DNA from 3 places in the Variovorax sp. AB1(2024) genome. Region 2 is predicted to be linked to each of the others. Evidence: predicted binding sites of a transcription regulator. Region 2 holds the regulator's gene; each other region holds the start of a gene.
What was found. The regulator sigma-54, encoded in region 2, starts transcription at its own class of promoters, with help from an activator protein. The targets are predictions, from matches to a motif close to TGGCANGNAANCTGCTTT.
Positions count from the first base shown of each region.

Region 1: a site for sigma-54 is predicted at 750-767, ahead of glnA (type I glutamate--ammonia ligase). Genes of this name have one in related genera too.
Region 3: a site for sigma-54 is predicted at 1,127-1,144, ahead of WIX39_RS21710 (DUF2126 domain-containing protein). Genes of this name have one in related genera too.

Region 1 is NZ_JBBHKP020000001.1:5,041,493-5,043,753, reverse strand. It holds gene WIX39_RS23620 (competence/damage-inducible protein A) at 1-666, shown strand, start outside; gene glnA (type I glutamate--ammonia ligase) at 814-2,229, shown strand.
Region 2 is NZ_JBBHKP020000001.1:1,461,518-1,463,778, forward strand. It holds gene lptB (LPS export ABC transporter ATP-binding protein) at 1-235, shown strand, start outside; gene WIX39_RS06980 (RNA polymerase factor sigma-54) at 256-1,863, shown strand; gene WIX39_RS06985 (phospholipase D family protein) at 1,874-2,261, shown strand, end outside.
Region 3 is NZ_JBBHKP020000001.1:4,664,659-4,666,919, forward strand. It holds gene WIX39_RS21705 (DNA internalization-related competence protein ComEC/Rec2) at 1-1,077, opposite strand, end outside; gene WIX39_RS21710 (DUF2126 domain-containing protein) at 1,218-2,261, shown strand, end outside.

The DNA of each region.
Region 1 (2,261 bases), 3.6 Mb from region 2:
GACGAGCCCGCGCGCATCACCGCCGCGCTGGAGCGGGCCTTTGCCTCCGGCGACATCGTCTTCTCGACCGGCGGCATCGGCGCCACGCCCGACGACCACACCCGCCAGTGCGCGGCCAAGGCCCTGGGCGTGCCGCTCGCGCTGCACCCCGAGGCCGAACTGCTGATCCGCGAGCGCATGCAGGACACCGCGCGCGAGCAGGGCGTGCCCTACGAGCCCGACCGCGCCGACAACGTGCACCGGCTCAACATGGGCGTGTTCCCGCAGGGCGCCACGCTCATCCTCAATCCGTACAACAAGATCCCCGGCTTCAGCGTCGGCGACGTGCATTTCGTGCCGGGCTTCCCGGTCATGGCCTGGCCGATGATCGAGTCCGTGCTCGACGCCCGCTATGCCGAGCTGTTCACCCGCAACGCGGTCGCCGAGAAGTCGGTGATCGTTTTCGGTGCCATGGAAGCCACCCTGACACCGCTGATGCAGGCCATCGAAGACACGCACGCCGGCGTCAAGGTGTTCAGCCTGCCCAGCGTCGACCACCCCCAGTACGGGCGGCACATCGAGCTGGGCGTCAAGGGCGACCCTGCCCGGCTCGATGCCGCCTATGCCCAGCTGATCGAAGGCCTGCACACCTTTGATGCCAAGCTGGGCCCTGAATTGGTGCGTTAATTCTTATTGCACCAATGTGGTGATATTTCTTGGCCATTTGTGGTTCGCTTTGGTGAACAAGGCCTCATCCAGAGAGGTGACAATGGCACAGAAACTGCATCCCTCGTCCCTGTATTCCTAACCACCATCCAACTCCAGGAGAAACTGATGGCAAAGACCGTCGCCGATGTACTCAAGCTCGTCAAGGAAAACGAGGTCAAGTTCGTCGACTTCCGCTTCACCGACACCCGCGGCAAAGAGCAGCACGTGACCGTGCCGGTCTCGGCTTTCGATGAAGACAAATTCACCTCGGGCCACGCATTCGACGGCTCGTCCATCGCCGGCTGGAAGGGTATCGAAGCCTCGGACATGCAGCTCATGCCCGACCCCAACACCGCCAACATCGACCCCTTCTTCGAAGAAACGACGCTGATCCTGACCTGCGACGTGATCGACCCCGCCGACGGCAAGGCCTACGAGCGCGATCCGCGTTCGCTCGCCAAGCGCGCCGAGGCGTACATGAAGGCCTCGGGCCTGGGCGACACCGCCTTCTTCGGTCCGGAACCCGAATTCTTCGTGTTCGACGGCGTCCGCTGGAAGAACGACATGTCGGGCTGCTTCGTGAAGATCGAGTCCGAAGAAGCCTCGTGGAACACCGACAAGGAATACGAGCACGGCAACACCGGCCACCGTCCCGCGGTCAAGGGCGGCTACTTCCCGGTTCCCCCGGTCGACAGCTTCCAGGACATGCGCTCGGAAATGTGCCTGGTGCTCGAATCGCTCGGCATCCCGGTCGAAGTGCATCACCATGAAGTGGCCAACGCCGGCCAGATGGAACTCGGCACCAAGTTCAGCACGCTCGTGCAGCGCGCCGACTGGGTCCAGCTGCAGAAGTACGTGATCCACAACGTGGCCCACGCCTACGGCAAGACCGCCACCTTCATGCCCAAGCCCATCGTCGGCGACAACGGCTCCGGCATGCACGTGCACCAGTCGGTCTGGAAGGACGGCAAGAACCTGTTCGCAGGCGACGGCTACGCAGGCCTGTCGGACTTCGCGCTGCACTACATCGGCGGCATCATCAAGCACGCCCGTGCCCTGAACGCCATCACGAACCCCGGCACCAACAGCTACAAGCGCCTGGTGCCCGGCTTCGAAGCCCCGGTGAAGCTGGCCTACTCGGCCAAGAACCGCTCGGCCTCGATCCGCATCCCGTTCGTGGCCAACCCGAAGGGCCGCCGCGTCGAAGCGCGCTTCCCCGATCCGCTGATGAACCCGTACCTGGGCTTCGCCGCGCTGCTGATGGCCGGCCTGGACGGCGTGGAAAACAAGATCCACCCGGGCGAAGCCGCCAGCAAGGACCTGTACCACCTGCCGCCGGAAGAAGACGCGCTGATCCCGACCGTCTGCCACAGCCTCGACCAGGCCCTGGAATACCTGGACAAGGACCGTGCGTTCCTGACCAAGGGCGGCGTGTTCACCGACGCCTACATCGACGCGTACATCGAACTGAAGATGCAGGAAGTCACGCGCTTCCGCATGGCGACGCACCCCGTCGAGTTCGACATGTACTACTCGCTCTGATCGACGAGCAAACAGCCTTCACAGGCATGTAA
Region 2 (2,261 bases):
CTTCGCCGGCATCGACCCGATCGCCGTCATCGAAATCCAGCGGATCATCAGCTTCCTGAAAGAGCGCGGCATCGGCGTGCTCATCACCGACCACAACGTGCGCGAAACGCTGGGCATCTGCGATCACGCGTTCATCATCAGCGACGGGCATGTGCTGGCACAAGGTACGCCCTCGGAGATCGTCGACAACGCCGAGGTACGCAGGGTGTACCTAGGCGAACACTTCCGTATGTAAGGAAGGGTCGGGTTCTCCACATGAAGCAAGGGCTGTCCCTTCGCGTCTCGCAGCACTTGGCGTTGACGCCCCAGCTGCAGCAGTCGATCAGGCTGCTCCAACTCTCCACGCTCGAACTGAGCCAGGAAGTGGAGCAGATGCTCGACGAGAACCCCTTCCTCGAGCGCACCGCGGAAGAAGCGGCGCGCGAGGAGTTCGGGCTCGACACCGCCGACGCCCCCGCTGCGCGCGATGACGGCAGTGACGGCGGCGACGGCGAGAGCGACTTCACCCCGCCGCCCGCCAGCACCTCCACCGCCTCGACCGAGACCGCCACCACCACCACGGCCGACTCCGACGGCCCCGCCGCCGAGATCGCCGAGCGCGAGCCCGACTGGGAAGGCGACGGCACCGTCGACATGGCGCCCGACGACAGCGAGTGGGGCAGCGACGCTCCCGCGCGCCAGAACAACCTGGGCGACGACGAACGCGCCGACGCCACCGAACTCGCGCGCAGCCAGGAATCGCTGCAGTCGTTCCTGCACCGCCAGGCGCTGAGCCTGCGCCTGAGCGAGAACGACAGCGCCGCGCTGCGCTTCCTGATCGAGTCGCTCAACGACGACGGCTACCTCGAAGACTCCCTGCCTGCGCTGGCCTCGGGCCTGGCCGGCGACGACAACGACCAGTTCGACGACCTGGTGCACCACTTCCAGGTGGCGCTCGGCCTGCTGCAGAGCCTGGAGCCGGTGGGCGTGGGGGCGCGCGACCTCGGCGAATGCCTGAGCATCCAGCTGCGCGCGCTGGCCGCCGAGGACGACGACGAAGACGAAGAGCAGGCACAGGTCTACAAGACCGCGATCGCCATCTGCAAGCAGCCGATGGAACTGCTCGCGCGGCGCGACTTCAAGCGCCTGGCCACGCTCACCCGCAGCAGCGAAGAGCTGGTGCGCTCGGCGCTGCAGGTCATTGCGCGGCTGGAGCCCAAGCCGGGGCGCCGTTTCGTCGACGTCGAGCGCAACATCGTCATTCCCGACGTGATCGTCACCAAGACCGGACGCGGCACCAACGTCAAGTTCCGCGTCATGCTGAATCCCGAGGTCATGCCGCGCCTGCGCGTGCACGACATCTATGCCGGCGCGCTCAAGTCGCACAAGGGCGAGGGCAGCCAGGCGCTGTCGCAGCGGCTGCAGGAGGCGCGCTGGTTCATCAAGAACATCCAGCAGCGCTTCGACACCATCCTGCGCGTGAGCAACGCCATCGTCGAGCGCCAGAAGAGCTACTTCGTGCACGGCGAGCTGGCCATGCGCCCGCTGGTGCTGCGCGAAATTGCGGACGAACTGGGCCTGCACGAATCCACCATCTCGCGCGTGACCACCGCCAAGTACATGGCCACGCCGTTCGGCACGGTCGAGCTGAAGTATTTCTTCGGCTCGGCGCTGGGCACCGAGACCGGCGGCAATGCGTCGAGCACGGCGGTGCGCGCGCTGATCAAGCAGTTCGTGAGCTCCGAGAGCATCAAGAAGCCGCTGTCGGACAGCCAGATCTCCGAGATGCTGAAGGAGCAGGGCATCGAGTGCGCGCGCCGCACCGTGGCCAAGTACCGCGAAGCCTTGCGCATTGCGCCCGCCAACCTGCGCAAGGCCCTGTAGAAAGCCTTCGATGAGCCGTCTCCCGATGTCGCGCTGGGGCCATTGGGTGATCGCTTTGCTGGCCGTGCTGCTGTTCAGCGGCTGCGCCACCCTGCCCGACGAGGCGCCGCGCCCGCCCACCAAGGCCATGGCCGTGTCGCCCGACACCGCGCTCGGCAAGCTCGCGATGGCGGCCCAGCCCGACCCCGACCTGAGCGGCTTTCGCCTGATGCCCGGCGGCGACTTCGCCTTCGCCACCCGCATCGAGCTGGCGCGCCGCGCCCAGCGCACGCTGGACGTGCAGTACTACCAGATCGAGAACGACGAGACCGGCCGCTACCTGCTGCGCACCCTGCGCGACGCCGCCCTGCGCGGCGTGCGCGTGCGGGTGCTCATGGACGACCTCTACACATCGGGCG
Region 3 (2,261 bases), 3.2 Mb from region 2:
GACCGTCGCGAGCATCCACACCGTGCGCTGCGACGGCACGCCCCAGCCGCTGAAGAGCGCATAGAGCCCCGCCAGCAACACGCCGCCGACCAGCGCGGCCTGCTGCGCGGGCAGGCCCAGCATCAGGCGCGGGCAGCGCCGCCACAGCCAGCCAACGACATGGGCCGCCAGCCACGCGAACATCGTGACGTGGAGGCCCGAGATCGACATGAGATGCGCCACGCCGGTGGCACGGAACACATCCCAGCCCGCGCGGTCGATGGCCTGCTGGTCGCCCGTGACCAGCGCCGCGATCACGCCGGCCCGCGCGCGGTCGGGCACGCGCTCGAAGATCGCGTCGCGCACGGCTTCGCGCGCACGCTCGACCGGATGCCGCCAGGTGACGGCGATGCGCTTCGGCGCGGCATCTCGCGCACCGGTGCGCACATAGCCATTGGCCTGGATGCCCTGCTCCCAGGCCCACAGCTCCCCGTCGAAGCCGAAGGGATTGACGTTGCCGTGCGGCGCCTTGAGGCGCACGGCAAGCAGCCATCGCTCGCCGGCGTGCACGGAAGCGACCGGGCTCGCGGACGCGGCCTTGCCGGCGGATGAGCGCCCCCACAGCCCCGTGTTCTCCGCATACCAGCCGAGGGAGACGTGGCCCGGAACCGGCAATGGCTCGTCGACGGACGCATCGGCCCAGCGTGCGGACTCCACATCGAGCCGAAACCGCGTCCCGGCTTCGTTGCGTTGCGGCATCTCCGCGACCACGCCCGTGACCACGAGGTCGCGCCCTTCGAGCGCCGGTGCCAGCGCGCCGCCCGCGTAGACCACCGCGCGCCAGCCCGCCAGCCCCGCCCCGGCCATGGCTCCGCAAAGCAGTGCGAGCACCATGGCCGGCAGGCGCCGTTCGATGAAAAAAGGCCGGCGCCATCGCCCGAGACCCGCCACGGCCGCCAGCAGCAAGACGGCATAGACCCATGCGGGCCAGAGCGACGGCTGCTGCAATTGCAGGGCCGCGCCCAGCAGCGATCCGCCCAATGCGGCGAAGCCTCGCGACCCGCCCACGGCATTGCCCGACGCGTGAAATCGCGTCATGAAAGAACGTCCGTACACATGATGCAAACCCTCCCCGACTCACGCTCAGTGGCGCGTTAATTGCTAAGCATCTCGGCTAGTATGCGTCTCACCAGAGACATCTTTCCGATGCAATCTGCCAGTACTGCACACAAAAACGCATGTCTATCCACGCCGCTCTACACCACGTCACCCATTACAAATACGACCGCCTGGTGCAGTTGGGCCCTCAGGTCGTGCGCTTGCGTCCCGCGCCGCATTGCCGCAGCAACGTCATCTCGTATTCGCTGCGGGTCGAACCCGCGGAGCACTTCGTCAACTGGATGCAGGACCCGTTCGCCAACTACCAGGCGCGGCTCGTGTTTCCCGAGAAGACACGCGAGTTCAAGGTCACTGTCGACCTCGTGGTCGAAATGGCGGTCTACAACCCCTTCGACTTCTTCCTCGAGCCGCAGGCGGAGAACTTCCCCTTCAAGTACACGGCCTCGCAGGCCGAGGAGCTCGCGCCCTACCTCGTGGCCGACCCGGTCACGCCGCTGCTGGAGGCCTACCTCGACAAGGTCGAGCGCAAGGAACAGCGCACCATCGACTTCCTGGTCGGCATCAACCAGCAGGTGCAGAAAGACGTCAACTACCTGATCCGCATGGAGCCCGGCGTGCAGACGCCGGAAGAAACGCTGGCCAACGGCAGCGGCTCCTGCCGCGACTCGGGCTGGCTGCTGGTTCAACTGCTGCGCCACTGCGGACTGGCCGCGCGCTTCGTCTCGGGTTACCTGATCCAGCTCACCCCCGACGTGAAGGCGCTCGACGGCCCGAGCGGCACCACGGTCGACTTCACCGACCTGCACGCCTGGTGCGAGGTGTTCCTGCCGGGCGCGGGCTGGATCGGCCTCGACGCCACTTCGGGCCTCTTGGCCGGCGAAGGCCACATCCCGCTGGCCTGCACGCCCACGCCATCGAGCGCCGCGCCCATCGAGGGCGGCGTGGACGAATCCGAGGTCGAGTTCGGCCATGAGATGAAGGTCACGCGCATCTACGAATCGCCGCGCGTCACCAAGCCCTACACCGAAGAGCAATGGGCCGAGGTGCTGACCCTCGGCGACGCGGTCGATGCGCGCCTGAAGGCCGGCGACGTGCGCCTCACCATGGGCGGCGAGCCGACCTACGTGGCCACCAGCGACCGCGACGCGCCCGAGTGGAACACC